Regions from separate parts of the Actinoplanes sp. NPDC048796 genome, predicted to be linked through region 2. Evidence: riboswitches for the same ligand, from Rfam matches in the RefSeq annotation. Region 2 holds a riboswitch; each other region holds the start of a gene.
What was found. Region 2 has a riboswitch for cyclic di-AMP ahead of AB0C26_RS13430 (hypothetical protein). Riboswitches for the same ligand answer to the same signal wherever they lie in the genome.
Positions count from the first base shown of each region.

Region 1: linked by a shared signal. The riboswitch ahead of AB0C26_RS22285 (transglycosylase family protein) and the one ahead of AB0C26_RS13430 (hypothetical protein) in region 2 are both predicted to bind cyclic di-AMP.
Region 3: linked by a shared signal. The riboswitch ahead of AB0C26_RS32195 (NlpC/P60 family protein) and the one ahead of AB0C26_RS13430 (hypothetical protein) in region 2 are both predicted to bind cyclic di-AMP.
Region 4: linked by a shared signal. The riboswitch ahead of AB0C26_RS28380 (NlpC/P60 family protein) and the one ahead of AB0C26_RS13430 (hypothetical protein) in region 2 are both predicted to bind cyclic di-AMP.

Region 1 covers NZ_JBEZGO010000005.1:143,348-147,865, reverse strand. Annotated here, with positions in the region: gene AB0C26_RS22305 (peroxidase family protein) at 1-691, shown strand, start outside; gene AB0C26_RS22300 (LLM class F420-dependent oxidoreductase) at 792-1,688, opposite strand; gene AB0C26_RS22295 ((2Fe-2S)-binding protein) at 1,754-2,509, shown strand; gene AB0C26_RS22290 (hypothetical protein) at 2,556-2,930, shown strand; cyclic di-AMP (ydaO/yuaA leader) riboswitch at 3,116-3,271, shown strand; gene AB0C26_RS22285 (transglycosylase family protein) at 3,274-3,957, shown strand; gene AB0C26_RS22280 (hypothetical protein) at 3,939-4,518, opposite strand, start outside.
Region 2 covers NZ_JBEZGO010000002.1:1,065,944-1,070,461, forward strand. Annotated here, with positions in the region: gene AB0C26_RS13420 (ABC transporter permease) at 1-275, shown strand, start outside; gene AB0C26_RS13425 (ABC transporter ATP-binding protein) at 268-1,041, shown strand; gene AB0C26_RS13430 (hypothetical protein) at 1,293-2,357, opposite strand; cyclic di-AMP (ydaO/yuaA leader) riboswitch at 2,361-2,494, opposite strand; cyclic di-AMP (ydaO/yuaA leader) riboswitch at 2,705-2,840, shown strand; gene AB0C26_RS13435 (hypothetical protein) at 2,844-3,872, shown strand; gene AB0C26_RS13440 (glycoside hydrolase family 65 protein) at 3,919-4,518, opposite strand, start outside.
Region 3 covers NZ_JBEZGO010000009.1:198,580-203,097, reverse strand. Annotated here, with positions in the region: partial or broken gene AB0C26_RS32210 (DMT family transporter) at 1-722, shown strand, start outside; gene AB0C26_RS32205 (Uma2 family endonuclease) at 775-1,305, shown strand; gene AB0C26_RS32200 (MsnO8 family LLM class oxidoreductase) at 1,374-2,354, shown strand; gene AB0C26_RS32195 (NlpC/P60 family protein) at 2,405-3,217, opposite strand; cyclic di-AMP (ydaO/yuaA leader) riboswitch at 3,225-3,371, opposite strand; gene AB0C26_RS32190 (LamG-like jellyroll fold domain-containing protein) at 3,781-4,518, shown strand, end outside.
Region 4 covers NZ_JBEZGO010000007.1:255,559-260,076, reverse strand. Annotated here, with positions in the region: gene AB0C26_RS28395 (cytochrome ubiquinol oxidase subunit I) at 1-608, opposite strand, end outside; gene AB0C26_RS28390 (BlaI/MecI/CopY family transcriptional regulator) at 695-1,042, shown strand; gene AB0C26_RS28385 (M56 family metallopeptidase) at 1,047-1,997, shown strand; cyclic di-AMP (ydaO/yuaA leader) riboswitch at 2,120-2,257, shown strand; gene AB0C26_RS28380 (NlpC/P60 family protein) at 2,273-3,268, shown strand; gene AB0C26_RS28375 (AAA family ATPase) at 3,378-4,518, shown strand, end outside.

The sequences.
Region 1 (4,518 bases), on a different contig from region 2:
CGAGGACTTCGTCACCGTCTACCGGATGCATCCGCTGATCCCGGACTCGTACGCGTTCCACGCCGCCGGTGACGGCGCCCTGCTGCGCCGCGCGGAGTTCCCGGAGATCCAGGGCGACCGCGCCGACGACGCGCTGCGGGAATTCGGGCTGACCGACACCCTGTACTCGTTCGGCATCGCCCACCCGGGGGCGATCGCACTGCACAACTATCCGCGGGCCTTGCTCAACTTCGTCCGCGAGGGCGAGGTGATCGACCTGTCGGTGGTCGACCTGATCCGCACCCGGCACCGCGACGTCCCGCGCTACAACGACTTCCGCGAGGCACTGCACCTGCCCCGGATCACACGCTGGGAGGACCTCTCGGCCGATCCCGCCTCGGTGGCCAAGCTTCGCGCCGTCTACCGGTCGATCGACGAGGTCGACACGATGGTCGGCCTGTTCGCGGAGACGCCGCCCGAGGGCTTCGGCTTCTCGGACACGGCGTTCCGCGTCTTCATCCTGATGGCCTCGCGGCGGCTGCAGAGCGACCGGTTCCTGACCGCCGACTACCGCCCCGAGATCTACACCCGGTTCGGCCTCGACCGGATCGCCGAGACCAGCATGACCGCCCTGATCAGCCGCCACTGCCCAGCACTGGGCGCCAAGCTTCCGGCCAACGCGTTCAAACCCTGGCCGTCGTCCTCGACGTGATCCGGCGACAGCGCTGGGCCGCCGGGCCGGTCGTGCGCGGTCCGCTCGTGGCCGCCGCTCCACTTCCGCGGCGGCGGCCGACACGGCGCGCGGGGTGGGGTCAGTGCAGGTCGGCGTCCTCGGCGGCGGACATCAGGGCGGCCGCGGTGTCGATCAGCTCGGTCAGTGAGGACAACGCCGACGGCAGGGTCACGTAGACGTGGTCCACGCCTACCTTGGCCAGGGCCTCGATCTCCTCGACGATCTTCGGTACGGAGGGGGTCGCGGCCACGCCGATCTGGAAGACGCAGGTGATGGCCGCTCGGTCACGGCCCGCCGCCTCGGCCAGGTCGCGCAGGCGGGTCAGGGTCTCGCCGACCTGCTGGGGTGCCGTCGCGGTCGGGAGCCAGCCGTCGGCGCGGCGGGCGATGCGCCGCAGGGCGGGTTCGCCGCGGCCGCCGAGGATGACCGGGACGCGTCGGGCGGGCTTTGGGTTGATACGGGCGGATTTGATCGAGTATCGACCGTTGTCGAAGGTGACCGGGTCGGGGCCCCAGACCGCCTCCGCCACGTCCAGGAACTCGTCCAGGGCGGCGCCCCGCTCGGTCAGCGGGCGCGGGGCGCTGGCCTCGAACTCGTCGATGGACCAGCCGGCGCCCAGGCCGGCGATGAGGCGGCCGCCGCTGGCCGCGTCCAGGGCCGACAGCATCTTGGCCAGGCGGACCGGTACGTGCAGCGGCGGCACCAGGACGCCTGTGCCCAGTTCGATCCGCGAGGTCACGGCGGCCGCCATCGACAGGGTGACCAGTGGATCCGTGGTGTAGCCGTACCGTTCCGGCCACGGCACATCGGGCATTCCGTACAACCCGTGGGGTCCGGTCTGGTCTTCCGGGGTCAGCACCCGGTCGTACGCCCACAGGCTGTCGAAGCCGATCTGCTCGGCTTCCCGGGCGAACGCGGTCACGTCGTGCGCCAGGTCGTAGGTGGTGGTCTGCGGCAGGTTCACACCCAGTTTCACCGGGCCACCCTACCGTCCACTGGGGACGCGTCACTGAAAAGCGTTCGGGCGGGTATACAGCGGTGGTGGGAGATCTCGTGGACGCGCCGATCCTCGCCGCGATCGCGGCGGGTTTCGGCTCCAGCAACCGGGTGCCGGGGCTCGCGGCCGACCTGCTGGTGCGCGATCTCGAGGGCTGGATCCCCGCGGAAAGCCTGGTCGGCGACGGTGTCGAGGTGCTGCTCGAGGCGGGCCGGCGCCGGTGGCCGGCGGCGCAGCCGCACGTGTCGGCGGCGCTGATCTGGAAGGCGTACTCCTTCTGGCTCGCGGTTCCGGCGGTCTTCGGGTGGGTGGCGGCGCGCCGGGTGCCGCATCTCTCGCGTGCTCAGGTGCTGATCCGGTTCGACGACCGGTACGCGCCGGCGCGGCTCGGGCTGCGCGAGGACGTGCCGGTGTCGGTGCTGCCCGGCGACCCGCTGGCCGGTGGCGGAGAGCCGCGGGTCCGGGTCGCCGGTGACGAGGGCGCGCTGCTGGCGACGCTGCGCCGGACGCTGCTCGACGAGCATGTGACGCCGCTGCTCGACACCGTTGCCGACGCGACCCGGGTCAGCCGGCGCCTGCTGCTGGGGTCACTCTCGGCGGGGGTCGCGCACGCGGCTCAGCGGGCCGCCGCGGTGGCCGGGGTGCCGCCGGGGGAGACGACGGGCCGGGTGCTGCGGACGCTGGGGGTGGCGGGGCTGGTCGAGTGGAACGCCGAGCGGGTCCGTCGCCGCACGTGCTGCCTGGCATTCACGATTCCGCATCAGCGGCTCTGCGCGGACTGTTCGATCCAGCGGCGCTGAACCGAACATGGGAGCGCTCCCGTATGGGTACCAGGGAGGCATGCTCATGGCGTTGTTGTTGGATCTCGCGAACATCCTCGGTGGATTGCTGCTGGCCGCGGCCCTGCTGCGGCAGATTCCCCGGGTGGGCGGTGGGGTGGGCGGGTTCGCCGACAAGGTGGCGCCCTGGGGCTGGGTGGTCGGCGTCGTCGCCCTGGTGGCCGGCGGCTACTACCTGCTTGTGCACCTGTTCGACGGGCCGCACGTCTTCCACTTCGAGGTGGTCGGTATCGCCGTCGGCGTCGCGCTGCTCTGGGACCGCCTGACCGGTCGCAAACCGGTCGAACCGGGCGCCGCGCCGTTCGGCCGGGGACTGCTGCTGGCGATCTTCGGTCTCGTCGCCATTGTCGTCGGGCTGCAGGGCCTGGTAACGCCGGACTGATCGTGCCTGGTCGCGGCCTTGATCGTGGTGGCCCACATAACGGGACGAAATCGGGCACATTCCCGGCCTGGGCGTACTGAGAACAACGTCACGATCGCCCTTCGGGCCTTTGCCGACCGTCGCCGGGCGTGGTTACGGTCGGCCGGTCCCACGATCGTGGGCACCGCGGGCGGAACGCCGAGTCCTGCCGCCGCCCGACGGAATTCAACTCAGGCATGGAGCGGGGGACCCACACGTTCCTCGGCACGCCCAGCGCGTGCCTCGGGGTGAAGCCGCCACGTGCGGCCGGGCACCTCAGCCCGAACCCGACAGCTCACCTCGTAGGCGTGGAGGTTGTTCTTCCATGGCACAGACCCGTAAGCACACCATCGCCCTCGGCCTGACCACCGCCGGCGTGGCCGGAGCGTTCGCCCTGTTCGGTGCGGCCCAGCCGGCTCAGGCCGCGGGCAGCGTCAACTGGGACGCCGTCGCCCAGTGCGAGTCCGGCGGCAACTGGAGCATCAACACCGGCAACGGCTACCACGGTGGCCTGCAGTTCACCAAGAGCACCTGGAAGGCCTACGGCGGCGGCAAGTACGCCAGCACTGCCGACAAGGCGAGCCGCAGCGAGCAGATCCGGATCGCCGAGAAGGTCCTCGACGGTCAGGGCATCGGCGCCTGGCCCGTCTGCGGCAAGAAGGCCGGCTCGTCCAAGAGCTACAAGGGCCACAACACCAGCGGCGCTTCGGAGACGAAGAAGTCGTCGGTGAAGAAGAAGTCGACGAGCACGCACAGCAGCCACAGCACCCACAGCACGCACAAGAAGTCGACCTCGACGACCCACAAGTCGAGCGCGAAGACGACGTCGACCCACAAGTCGACGACCCGGACCAGCGGTGACTTCTACGTGGTCCGCGCCGGCGACACCCTGGCCAAGATCGCCAACCGCTACCAGATCGAGGGTGGCTGGGAGCGGCTCGCCGAGCTCAACAAGAGCATCATCGACGACCCGAACCTGATCTTCCCGGGTCAGCGCATCGCGATCTGAGCGATCTCCCCGAAAGTGACCCGGCGGCTCGCCCGGACCTCGGTGTTCCCCCGCACCGGGGCCGGGGCCGCCGCCAGCACCGCGGCCGCCTGCGATTCCTCGCGCAGGCTGCTCGCGGCGCGCCGGGCCAGCGAGGCGTCGTGCCAGGCCGTGGCCTCGGCCTCGACGGCCAGGTCGTAGCACTGGCGCAGCCACGCGGCCGAGGCCCGCGCGATCACCAGTTCCTGGTCGACCGGGTGCAGCCGCGCGTCCCAGCCGTTGCGCCCGGCGATCGCGTCACCCAGCGCCGAAGCCGGGAGCTCGCCGCGGCCGACCGCCGCCGAGACGGCCTGGTGCAGGAAGCGCTCCCGCGCCGCGTACTCCTCGCAGGTCCGCACCGACCACGGGGTGCCCCACGCCGCGGCCGAGGCCGCGCTCCGCACCCGGGCATCCGCCTCCAGCCACGCGTCGTACGCCGTGTTCACCGAGGCCGACGCCTGCTCCCAGATCTCCTGCCAGCGCTGCGCCGAGGCCGCCGCCCGCGAGGCCGCCACCTCGACCTCCGAGGCGAACTGGGCCGCC
Region 2 (4,518 bases):
TTCCGTACATCATGCGGATCTGGATGTACGGCTCCGCCGTCCTCTACCCGGTCACGTTCTTCTCCGACCGTCTCAGCGGCTGGCAGCTCGCCCTGGTCGAAGCCAACCCGATGCTCGTCTTCATCGAGCTGATCCGGCACGCCCTGATGGAGAACGTGACGCTGGCCTCCTCGCCGCTGCGTCTCTGGGCGTACGCGGTGGTCTGGACGGTCTTCGTGGGCATCGGCGGGTACGTGTACTTCTGGCGCGGAGAGAAAGGCTACGGCCGTGGCTGACGAACGGGTTCCTACGGTCATCGCGGACGACGCGCACATCGTCTACCGCATCTACGGCTCGGTGGCGCCGGGCGCGAACAGCCCGCTGGCCAGCTTCAAGCGGATCGTGACGGGCAAGAAGAGCGGGGCCGTGCGCGAGGTGCACGCGGTCAAGGGCGTCAGCTTCGTCGCCTACCGGGGCGAGGCGATCGGCCTGATCGGCACCAACGGTTCCGGCAAGTCGACGCTGCTGCGGGCGATCGCCGGCCTGCTGCCGGTCGAGCGCGGCGGGGCGATCTACGCCGCCGGTCAGCCCTCGCTGCTGGGCGTGAACGCGGTGCTGATGAACGACCTTTCCGGGGTACGCAACGTGGAGCTCGGCTGCCTGGCCATGGGCATGACGCCGGCCCAGGTCAAGGAGCGTACGGCCGAGATCATCGAGTTCTCCGGCATCGACGAGCGGGGCGACTTCAGCTCCCTGCCGATGAAGACGTACTCGTCCGGCATGGCGGCCCGGCTGCGCTTCTCGATCGCCGCCGCCAAGAAGCACGACGTGCTGCTGATCGACGAGGCGCTGGCCACCGGTGACGCGAAATTCCGCAAGCGCAGCGAGCAGCGGGTGCGCGACCTGCGTCAGGAGGCCGGCACGGTCTTCCTGGTGAGCCACAGCGAGCAGTCGATCCGCGACACCTGCGAGCGGTCGATCTGGCTCGAGTCGGGCGTGATCCGTGCCGACGGCCCGACTGACGACGTCATGAAGGAGTACGAGACCTTCGTACGGAAGTAGCCCGAAAACACCGCGATCGCCGCCGATGAGATGGGGCTCGGTTTTTCGACGGCCGCGGGGTTTGCGGACGGCGGAAAATCGCGCCCCATCTCATCGGTTACAAGGCGATCGCCCGCGGAGCGAAGCGGAGCCATGTCATCGATGAGATGGGGCTCGGTTTTTCGACGGCCGCGGGGTTTGCGGACGGCGGAAAATCGCGCCCCATCTCATCGGTTACAAGGCGATCGCCCGCGGAGCGAAGCGGAGCCATGTCATCGCATCGAGAGATGCACGTGGTTCGTGTGGTCGCTGGAAGGGTCGCCGTTTCCTCTGGTGTACGCCTTCCAGCCACTACTGGGTAGCCAGATCCGCTCGAACCAGATGACGTACAGAACGCCCAGCCGGTCCGCGTTGTTGATGAAGTAGTTCGCGAGGTTGGTGCCGTACGTCTTGCTGGCGCCCGTGGCGACGCCGCCGAAGCCGTCCTTGTCGGCGGCGAAGTCGCAGGCCTTGCCCTTGGGATGCTCACCGCTGTTCTGCTCGCGGAAGCAGGCGACATAACGGGTGAAGCCGTCCGCTTGCGCTTGCTTGAGGGCATTGAGCGTCCGAGGACTCAGGCACCCGCTCGTGGTGGGATCAGGCTCGGAGCAGCTCTCGGAGGGCAGCGAGCCGTCGGAGTCGCGCGGCGCCGCGCCCGCCTTCTGCTTGCTGGAGGAGCTGACGGCCTTGTCGCCGGCCTGCGGCGCGTCCTGACCGGTCTTGTCGTTCCCGCCGGTGTTGGCGGCCTTCAGAGCGGCCTCGGCCTGCACCTTGCGCTTGGCCATGAGCGCGACCTGCTTCTGCTCGTTGCGCACCTCGGTGTCGATGGCGACCTTGGCGGCCTGCTGGGCGTCGCGGGTGTTCTTGAGCGCCGCCACCGCCGTGTTCTCCTTGACCGCGATCGTCTCGAGCGTCTCGGCCCGGTCGAGGAAGCCCTCGGACGAGCCACCCGACAGCAGCGCGCTCATCGGGCCGAGGCGCCCGGTGCGGTACGACTGCTGGATGAGCTCGTCCAGTGCCGCCTGCCGCGGGGCGAGCTGCTTGTCGAGCTCCTTGAGCTTGGCCGCCAGTTCGGTCTGGCGCTTGCGCGAGCGGTCCAGCGCCTCCTTGGCCTCGACGAACCCCTTGGAGGCGGCCTCGAGCTGCTGGATGAGGGTCTTGGGGGCGCCCTCGCCGTCGTCGCCCGTGTCGCCCGGCGCGGCCGACGCCGGGCCGGCCACCGCTAACGCGAGACCAAAGATCGCGACGAGCATCGCCATGGTGGCTGCCAGTCGTCGCCGGACAGTCTTCTGCCGCACACCTGTTCCTTCCGTCGGCCGCCGACCGAGTTAGCTGACGGGTTCGGGACGGAAGTTGATCCCTACCGCTGGCGCGGATTCACCCCGGAAAGATTGGTTCCCCGGCTCGTCCGGAAACGATTAGGCGGCGATCCCCGGGGGGTGGGGACCGGCACCGACCATACCGAAGACATCGAACGATCGACAGTTATCGCACGCGAAGCAATTGAATGGCGACGCACAGTAGCCACTATTACTGAATGTCACAGGTGGACTACGCGAATAACGTTTTGCCAGGCCTGAAGCCTCTCTTGTTCTCGGGTAAACTGACCGCCGGTCCGCCTAACCAGGCACCGCCCCCGAGGTGCCGGCGGCCACCGCCCAATCGCCGTGAGGCGAGCCGGGGAACCAGGTCAGTCATGGGGTGCATCCGCGTCAGCGGTAGGGATCGCTTCCGTCCCGAACCCGTCAGCTAACCCGGTCGGCGGTTAACCGGAAGGAACCTGCATGACCGTACGACCCCGCCGGTGGCTGATGCTTGCCCTGGCGCCGATCGTTTCTGTCGCTTTCCTGGCGTCACCCATATCTCCGGCCTACGCCGAGCCCGGCGACGGCACGTCAGCGGCGCCGGACGAGTCGGCCGGCAAACAGAACCTGACTCTCGACGAGCTGATCGAGTCCTCGAACCGCCGATTCGTCCAGGCCAAGGGCGCCGTGGCGAAGTCGACGGCCGCGCAGAAGACTCTCGCCGCCAAGATCAAGACGGCTGAGGCCCGCCGCAACGCGCTGATTCCCGAGGTCAACGCGATCGCCAACCAGCAGTACCGGTTCGGCCAGCTCAACGCGGCCAGCTTCCTGCTGAGCAGCAAGGGCTCGGACGACTTCCTGGCCCGGGCCATGTCGCTCGAGGAGATCAACACCGAGCACGACCGGAAGCTCGGCGAGCTGAACAAGGCGATCGACGAGGTCACGAAGTCCAAGGTGGCACTGGACGCCGAGGTCAAGAAGCAGCAGACCAACCTCGTCGCGATGAAGAAGCAGAAGGAGGCGGCCAGCCAGGCCCTCAACCTGGTCGGCGGCGAAGGCCTCACGCAGGGCCACGTCCTCGCCGAGTCGCCGAAGGCCAAACCCGCGCCGCGCAATTCCGAAGGCGGCTTCTCGCCCGAGTCGTGCACCGTGAAAGATCCGACGACCAGCGGATGCATCACCGCCCGTACATTGAATATGTACAAAGAGACGAAGAAGGCGGGCTTCAACAGGTTCGTGGGCTGTCACCGCGACGGCGGGCCGTTCGAGCACCCGAAGGGCCGGGCCTGTGACTGGTCGTTGCAGAACAGCGGCTTCTCGGTCGCGCACAACGCGGACATGAAGGAGTACGGGAACAACCTGATGGCGTTCCTGGTCCGCAACGCGGACCGGCTCGGCATCTATTACGTGATCTGGTACAAGCAGATCTGGTTCCCCTCGGAAGGCGAGTGGCGCGCCTATCACGGGCCCAGCGACCACACCGACCACGTACACGTGTCGATGCTCTGAGACAGGCGAAAGACGGCCCCCGGGAAACCCCGGGGGCCGTTTTCGGTTAAGCGGTGGCGCGCCGCACCGGGGCGCGCCCGGCGGGCTGGGTCGGCGCCGGGCCGGCCTGGATGGCCGGCGGGTTGGCCACGGTCACCGGCTTGACCTGGGTGACCTCGACCTCCTTGCCGTGGTGCAGCAGCACGAGCCGGGCCGAGCCGCCACCGTTGCGCAGCGAGTACGTGACCTCCTCGGGGGTCACGTTCACCCGCAGGCGCAGGCCCCGCCAGAGCAGAGAGAAGTCCAGCGCGTTGATCCGGCTGGGCAGCCGGGGCGCGAACGACAGCTGGCCGTTGAAGTCGCGCATGCCGCCGAGCCCGGCGACCAGCGAGATCCACGTGCCGGCCAGCGAGGCGATGTGCAGGCCGTCCCGCGAGTTCTGGTGCAGGTCGTGCAGGTCCATCAGGGCGGCCTCGCCCAGATAGTCGTGCGCCAGCTCGAGGTGGCCGGTCTCGGCCGCCATCACGGCCTGGATGCAGGCCGACAGCGACGAGTCGCGGACGGTCCGGGCGTCGTAGTAGGCGAAGTTGCGCGCCTTCTCCTCCGGAGTGAACGCGTCACCGCGGATGTACATCGCCATGACCAGGTCGGCCTGCTTGACCACCTG
Region 3 (4,518 bases), on a different contig from region 2:
GGCCGTGGTCCTTCGTCGGCCTGCGCTTCGGCGTGGCCGCGCTCGCCCTGGCGGCGCTGTCCCCACGAGCCCTGCGACAGGTGACCCGGCGCGAACTGGCGGTTGGCGCCGTCGTCGGCGTGGCGCTGGCCGGCGGGTACGGGCTGCAGACCGTCGGGCTCCAGTCGATCCCGAGTTCCACGTCGGCGTTCCTCACGGCGCTGTACGTGCCGCTGGTGCCCTTGGGGCTGTGGGCGACGACCCGCCGTACGCCCAGCGCCGGCACGTGGGCCGGGATCGGTTGCGCTTTCGCCGGCCTGCTGCTGCTCACCGGCGCCGCCACGGCCGGGCTGAGCCTGGGCGCGGGCGAGGTGGTGACGCTGATAGGCACGGTCGCGATCGCCGCCGAGATCCTGCTCATCGGACGTTTCGCCGGCACGGTCGACGCCCGGCGGGTCACCGTCGTCCAGGTGGCGGTGTGCGCCCTGATCTGCTTCGCGGTGCGCCCTCTGGCCGGCGAGCCGCTGCCCGCCCCCTCGTGGACCCTGGCCGCGATCGCCGGCGCTCTCGGCGTGGCCAGCGCACTCATCCAGGTCACGATGAACTGGGCCCAGCGCGCGGTCCCACCCACCAGAGCCACGGTCATCTACGCCGGCGAGCCGGTGTGGGCCGCCCTGATCGGCCGCCTGGCCGGCGAACGCCTGACCGCGGGCGCCCTCACCGGCGGCGCCCTCATCGTCGCGGCCGTCATCGTGTCGGAGCTACCGTTCCGCCGCCGGGGTGTAAGAAGTGCCCATGCAGATCACGCTGGAGCAGTACGACGCGTGGACAGCGCAGAGCCGCACGGGCATCGAGATCGTCGACGGGGTGGTCCACCCACTCCCGAGCCCGTCCAAGCGGCACAACCGCCTGGCCAGGTTGCTGGCGAACGCGTGGGACACCGCCGTGGGCCCGGGCTGGAACGCCGACACCAATGTCGAGGTGCGGCTGTGCGACGCTCCGCTGACCAACCTCCGCCCTGACGTCACGGTGTATCGCGCGGACACCATCGACGTCACTCCGACGCGCCCCGAGCACGTACTCCTGGTGGCCGAGATCGTAGCCCCGGGAACGGAGACGACCGACCGGGTCGTCAAGGCGGACCAGTACGCGAGGGCCGGCATCCAGTTCTACTGGCGCGTGGAGCAGGCCGCCACCGGGGCGCCGCTGGTCTACACGTACGTCCTCGACCCGGCCGCCGGCCGCTACCGTGACGGCGAGGTCTTCACCGGCGTCGTGAAGGTGACCGCGCCGTTCCCGGTCGAGGTCGATCTCGGCCGGCTCTGAGGTGTGAGCTGGGCCTTTGTTTCGGCCGGGGGAGGAACAACCCGGCACCGGAGGGTGCTGGAAGGTTGGTGATCGACTCTCGGTTTCAGGTCTCGCTTCTTGACCGGTCCCGTACGCGTGCTGGTGAAGCCGAGGCGGAAGCGCTTCGTGGGACGGTTGCGCGGGCGGCGCGGGCCGAGCGGCTCGGGTATCGGCGGTTCTGGGTGGCCGAGCATCATGGCGTTCCGGGGATCGCGGGGTCGGCGCCGGCTGTCCTGCTGGCGGCCGTGGCCGGGGCCACCGGGACGATCCGGGTCGGGTCGGCCGGGGTGATGTTGCCGCATCATCAGCCGCTTGTGGTGGCTGAGCAGTTCGCGACTCTGTCGGCCTTCGCGCCGGGGCGGGTCGATCTGGGGCTGGGGCGGTCGCCGGGGTTCACCGCGCCGGTGCGGCGGGCGCTTCGGCAGGTGGAGCGGGACTTCGCCGCCGACCTGGGGGAGCTGCGCGGGTTTCTCGACGGGACGTCGGAGATCGGGCTGCATCCCCGGCCGTACGGCGTCGTGCCTTTGTTCGTGCTGGCGACGGGTAGTGGGCTGGAGGTCGCGGCGGCGCTCGGGCTGCCGGTGATCGTGGGTGGCCCGATTCTGCGGGAGGACAGGCTGGACGCGCTGGAGCGTTATCGGCGTGAGTTCCGGCCGTCGGCGCGGCAGGAGCGGCCGTGGGTGGCGATCAGCCTGGACGTGCTGGTGGCGGACACCGCCGCCGAGGCCGCCGATCTGCTCCTTCCGGAGGCGTGGGCGATGGCGCGAAGCCGTACGACCGGGGTGTTTCCGCCTTTGGAACCGGTGGCCGTCGCCAAGGCCGCCGACCGCACGCCGCGCCAGCGGCAATACCTGGAGCAGACCGTCGCGGCGGCCATCGCCGGCACGCCACGGCAGGTGGAGAGCCGGCTCGCCGAGCTGCTTGACCGTACGGGCGCGGCCGAGCTCGTCACCTCCGGCAGCACCTTCGACCGGACCGCCCTGGCCGCCTCGGACGCGGCGCTGGCGGCACTGTTTCCGAGCGCCTGAACCGCTCCCGCGGCCGGCATCCCCATTGACGCCGGCCGCGGGAGTGGCGGTCAGGCCAGGCGGCGGACCACGTAGTTGGCGTTGAAGATCTTACGCTTGCTGATCCGGGCGCCGGTGTGGGGCGAGTCGTACATGTACCCGTTTCCGGCGTAGACGGCGGCATGGTAGCCGTACGAGCCCCGGCGCGAGATGAGCAGGTCACCGGGCTGCTTGGCGCCCTTGCTGATCGCCCGGCCGTACCGCTGCTGGGAGTTGGCCTTGTGCGGCAGCTTGACGCCGACCGACTTGCGGTAGACGTACATCGTGTAGCCGGAGCAGTCGAACCGGTTGGGGCCGGCCGCGCCGTACAGGTAAAGCTTGCCGACGTGCCTCTTCGCCTCGGCCAGGATCTTCGCGCTCCGGCCCGAGGAGACACGGACGACGGTCACCTTGAGTTTTCCGCCGGTGCGTGCGGCGAAGGCGCTGTTGCCGCTGTAGACGGTGCGGAAGTAGCCGGTGACCTTCGGCGCGGGGGTGAAGGCGACGGTGCCCTTACTGGTGAGCTTCTTCGCGAACCAGGTGACCCACTTGCCGTTGCGGTACGCCTGGAGCCGCACCGTGCCGGAGTTGACCGCGGCGCCGTTGGCGGGGTTCCGGTAGGAGACCGTGATCCTCGTCGACCGGCCCATGGCGATGGTGCGGGCGCTGATCGCGGTGCGGATCGAGACCTGTTTCTTCGCCGCGGCCACGGCCGCGAGCTGTGCGGTGGAGATCGGTGCCGCCGTGGCGCTGGAGGCGGCGACCAGTTGCCCGGCGCCCAGGCTCAGCGACAGGGCGATGGTGCCGGCGGCCATGCGGCGCCGGCTCGAACGTTGTTCGTGCACGGTAGGGAGATCCTTCCGGCACGCCTGCGAGGTTAGCTGTCGGGTTCGGGCGGGAAGGTTGCCCGGCCGCGCGGAGCGGCTTCACCCCAAGGCCCACTGCGTACGTGAGCCGATGGTGGTTCCCCCGTCCCTGCCCCGGATGCCTTCATGGTGTTCTGAACGCTCATGGTCGCGGCGATCGGCCCGGGCAGGGCTCGGCGTGAGCCGGATCGACGCGAGTCGGCCAATGGGTGCGGCCGGCCTCACCTTGCTACACCCCGATCTGCCGTTCCCGTGACGAAGGCGGAATGACCCTCAGTAGTTGGCATGCTGAGCGCCGCCCCCTTTCGCCGGTTCCATCGGAGTTTCGGAAACGGATTGTAGCTGTCTGACTACGGTGCGCTTATCCGACTCGGTGAAATAGCGCACATGATTTTTTTGGCTGACGGCGCTGGTCGTTCGGCCTGTTCGAGATCGTTCCGAACAGTACGGGCCCGGCCCGAACACTAGCCGGGCAGTCGATCAAGCGGCTCCACTGTGCACGGCGCGCAGAACGCGGCCATGACGATCGGGGACGGAGTGCCATGGCCGCCGGACGACGAATTCTGGGCTTGTTCGCGTCGATGTCGCTGACCATCAGTGGGGCGGTCCCGCTTCACCTGGCCGGCGAGCTGGAACGCGGGCCGTCCGTCGTCTCGATGCTGGGATCGCTGAAGGCGTACTTCCAATCCCCGCCGACGGTGGCCGCCAAACCCGTCCCGCGGCAGCTCGACGGGGGGCCGCTGCGGGCCGGGCCGGCCTCCGCCGCCGACACCCGGGCCGACGGGGGAGCGGGGCGTAAACCCGGCAAGGGCGTCGGCGCTCTGCCGCCCGCCAGCCGGCCGCAACGGCAGGTCGAGAAGTCCACCAGCCCGAAGATCGTCACCCGCGGGGCCGCCGCCGCGCTCGCCGCCGCCGGCAACGTCGCGCCGCAGATCGACGCCCAGTACCCCGGCACCGGCGCCACCGTGCCCACCCTGACGCCGGAGCTGATGGTCACCGGCAACGATCCCGACGGTGGCCCGAACGCCACCACGTACGCGTTCACCGTCACGAACGCGGCCGGCACGGCCGTGGCCCAGTCCGGCACCCGGTCGTCACGCAGTTGGACCGTGCCGGCCGGGGCGCTCAAGTGGGGCCAGACCTACACCTGGACGGCCACCGCGAGCGACGGCGCGGCCGTGAGCACGTCCCAGGAGACCAACGCGCTGCTGCCCCGGTTCCCGCAGTCCCTGATCACCATGAGCCTGTCGCAGAACGGCGATCGCGGCTTCGACCCGGAC
Region 4 (4,518 bases), on a different contig from region 2:
ACGCCCAGGGCCAGCAGCAGCGCCCCGCCCACCATGATCGCGCCGGCCAGGGTGTGCGGGAAGGCGGCCAGGTTGACCTTGTTGAGCAGCAGGTCGCTGAACGATGTCAGACGCGCCCGCCCGGTCACCGGGTCCAGCGCGTACGCCACCGGGTGTTGCATGAAGGAGTTGGCGGCCAGAATGATGAACGCCGACAGCACGGTGCCGATCGCGACGACGACGATGGTGGCCGTGTGCACGAGGCGGGGCAGGCGGTCCCACCCGAAATACCAGAGCGCGAGGAACGTCGCCTCCAGGAAGAACGCGAGCATCCCCTCGATGGCCAGGGTCGGCCCGAAGACGTCGCCGTAGAACTTGGCGAAGCTGCTCCAGCCCAGGCCGAACTGGAATTCCTGCACGAGGCCGGTGACCACGCCGACCGCGAACGTGACGATCAGGATCTTGCCGACGAACTTGGTGAGATGCAGATAGTCCTCGCGCTTGGTGCGCAGCCAGGCGATCTGCAGGCCGGCGGCGGCCGCGGCCAGGCTGATCGACAGCGGCACGAAGAAGTAGTGATAGATCGTCACCACCGCGAACTGGAGCCGGGTCAGGTCCAGTACGTCCATGGGAATGCCCCCTCTACGACGTCTCGTAGTAGATACTACGTCGCGTAGTACGACACTGCGCAGTAGGCCTGTGTAAGATGGCATACATGGCTCTCGGGGACCTGGAACGCGAGGTCATGCGGCAGTTGTGGGACGCGGGTGAGCCGCTCACCGTGCGGCAGGTGCACGAGCGCCTCCATCGGGAGCGCGACCTCGCCTACACGACCGTGATGACCGTGCTCAACCGTCTGACGAAAAAGCGCGTCGTCGTTCAGCAGAACGACGACCGGGCCTACAAGTACGCGCCCGCGCAGTCCCGCGAGGAGATGACGGCCGGCCTCATGCTCGACGCGCTCACCGCCAGCGGCGACCAGGACGCCGCGCTGGCCTATTTCATGGGTCAGTTGTCACCCGATGCCCTCAAGGCGGCAATCGAAGCAGTCACGAAGAAATGACGGCTTGCCGTTCTCGGTCCGGGCGGTGGGTGGGGCGGTCGGCGGGGTGACGGCGCTTCTGCTCGGCGCGCTCGGCCTGACCCTGTCGCTGGTCGTCCCGGGTGCGCTGGCCCGCGCGCGCTGGCCCGACCGGGCCCCGGTGGCGGCCGTCCTGCTCTGGCAGTCGATCACCCTGAGCGCCGTGCTGTCCGCCCTCGGCGTGGTCCTCTCGGCGCCGTACGAGGTGACCCGGGCCGCCGGCTCCGGCAAGCCGGTCGCCGCCACCGCGCTGATCGGCGCCCTGGTCGTGGCCGGCGTCATCATCCTGCGGCTCATCGTCTCGCTGGTCCGGGTCACCCGGCGCTCGCGGGTGCGCCGGGCCCGCCACCGCGAGCTCGTCGACCTGCTCGACCGGGCCGAACAGCATCGCGAGCTGGGCCCCGACAACCTGCGCGTGCTCGACGGGGCGCTGCCGCTGGCCTACTGCGTGCCCGGCCGCGAGCCGCGGGTCGTGCTGAGCAACGGCGTGCTCCAGGTGCTCGACCGGGAACAGGTCGACGCGGTCCTCGCCCACGAGCAGACCCATCTGCGCCACCGGCACGAGGTGGTGATGGAGTCGTTCACCGCCTTCTACCGCGCCGTGCCGCGGCCGTTGCGCAGCCGGGCGCCCCTCGACGCCGTACATCTGCTGCTGGAAATGATCTCGGACGACGTGGCCCGGCGGAAGGCCGGCGCCGAGCCGTTGCGGGCCGCCCTCGAGCGGTTGACCGACGCCGTCCCCCTGGCGGAGGACGCGCGGGCCGACCCGACGGGTGACGCGAGGCGCCGGAGGCTGGCCCGGCTGGCCAAGCCGCACACCGTGTCCGTCGGCCTGAACGTGGCCGCCGCGCTCGCCGCCGCTGGTCTGCTGGTATTACCCACCGTGATTCTCGTGGTGCCCTGGCTTGACCGTGCGCTGGACCACTGGCCCCTCTAGTTACTCTGTGTATGCCTTTCGGAGCAAACAGTTTCCCGTACGCGGCGGCTTCAGTTCTCCACATGATCCGGAGTACGGTGGTCCCCGGTTCGGCAGCCCCCCATCGTCCACCCGGCCGATCTGACGGACCACCGCCTAATCGTCGTGTGGGCGAACCGGGGACCCGAGTGGTTGGGGTGAAGCCGCGATGCCTCGCGGCCGGACGCGTCTTCCCGTCCGAACCCGTCAGCTAACCCGGTCGGCGGCTCGAGGGAAGAAAGGACGTCACACCCAACGTGAAACGGATTGGGGCGCGCGGCCGCGCCGCAGTTCTGCGTGGACTCGTCTGCGCACTCGCGACGGTCGGGGTCGTTGTCACCGGACCAGCCGTCGCGCACGCCACACCCTCGCCCTCCACGGTCGAGGCCCAGATCGACAAGCAGTGGAACGACCTCGAGCCGGTCATCGAGCAGTACAACGACGTGCACAACCAGCTGCTCAAGAACCGCGCTCAGCAGAAAAAGCTCGCCGCCCAGCTCAACCCGCTCCAGGTGCAGGTCGACCTGGCGATGGCCCAGGTGCAAGGCCTGGCCGTCGACGCGTACAAGCAGGGTGCGCCGAACGCCCTCGATGCCATGATCATCAGTGGCTCGCCGACCGGGCTGACCGACAAGCTGACCTATCTCGATCAGCTGGCTCGTCATCAGCAGGAGCAGATCAAGGGCGTGGCGGCGCTGCGCGACAAGCTCACCGCCACCAAGTCCGACCTGGATATCGTGACCAAGTCCGTCGCCGCGCGCGACAAGGACCTGTCCACCCGCAAGAAGGCGATCGAAACCAAGATCACCGCGCTGCAGAAACTGCGGATCCAGGCGTACGGCTCGGCGGACGCCTCGGACGGGCCCCTGCGGTTGGGCGCCTGTCCGGTCACGTACACCAATGACAAGGGCGGGCGTGCGGCTCAGCGCGCGTGCGACCTGATCGGCAAGCCGTACGTCTTCGGGTCGGCAGGACCGAACACGTACGACTGCTCCGGTCTGACCCAGGAGGCCTGGGGCAGCGTCGGTGTCCACCTCGACCACTACACGAAAGACCAGTGGAACGAGGGCAAGGCGGTGTCGCGGGACGAGTTGCAACCGGGTGACCTGGTCTTCTTCTTCCCCGGAAGCCTCCATCACGTCGGCCTCTACATCGGCGGCGGCAAGATGGTCCACGCTCCGCACACGGGTGACCACGTGCGGATGGCGGAGATCGACCGGATGCCCATCGCGGGCTTCCGGCGGCCAGGCTGATTGCTGATTTCGTCCGGAACGAGGCCGTCGGGGCATATGTCCCGGCGGCCTCGTCTTTTGATGATGGCCACACGCTCGCCCGAGGCAACCACGGGCATAATTCGGTGTCATGAGCGACTCCCCCTTGATCGACAGTCTCACCGCGGCCGTGGAGGCCCGCCCGGACGACCTGCCGTTGCGGCTGCACCTGGCCGAGTTGCTGGTGGCGGCCGGACGTGGGGGAGAGGCGATCGCTCACGCCGCCCAGGTCCTGGCCCGCGAGCCCGGCAACGCGACCGCCCAGAAGCTGATGGGAACGGCCCTGTCGCCGTCCGTGCCCCCGCCCGCCGCCACCTTCGACTGGGATGCCAGGGAGCAGGAGTTCGGTGACGTGGTGCCGCCGCGCTTCACCCGCGCCGACGGCGAACCGGACCCGGTCCAGGGCCACGCCGACCGCGCCTTCGACATCGAGACCTCGAAGGTCACGCTGGCCGACGTCGGCGGCATGGAGGAGGTCAAGAAGCGCCTCGAGATCTCCTTCCTCGGCCCGATGCGCAACCCCAAGCTGCGCAGCCTGTTCGGCAAGAGCCTGCGCGGCGGCCTGCTGCTCTACGGACCGCCCGGCTGCGGCAAGACCTTCCTGGCCCGCGCGGTGGCCGGCGAGATGGGCGCCTCGTTCATCTCCCTGTCGATCACCGACGTGCTCAACATGTGGGTGGGCAGCTCGGAGCGCAACCTGCACGACCTGTTCGACTCGGCCCGCGGCCACGCCCCCTGCGTCCTGTTCCTCGACGAGATCGACGCGCTGGGCCACAAACGCAGCCAGCTCAACTCGTCGTCCATGCGCACCGTCGTCAACCAGCTGCTGACCGAGCTCGACGGGGTCGACGGCAACAACGACGGCGTCTTCGTGCTGGCCGCGACCAACGCGCCCTGGGACATCGATTCGGCCCTGCGACGACCGGGGCGGCTTGACCGTACGGTCCTGGTGCTGCCGCCGGACAGGCCCGCCCGGGCCGCGATCCTCCAGTACCACCTGCGCGACCGCCCGGTGGCCGGCATCGACCTGGGCCGCGTGGCCGACGCCACCGACCACTACTCGGGTGCCGACCTGGCCCACGTGTGCGAGACGGCGGCCGAGTTCGCCATGCGCGACTCCATCGCCACCGGCGAGATCCGCATGATCAATCAGGACGACATGCTCGCCGCCGTCCGCGAGGTCCGCCCGTCGACGGACGGCTGGTTCGCCACGGCCCGCAACGTGGCCATGT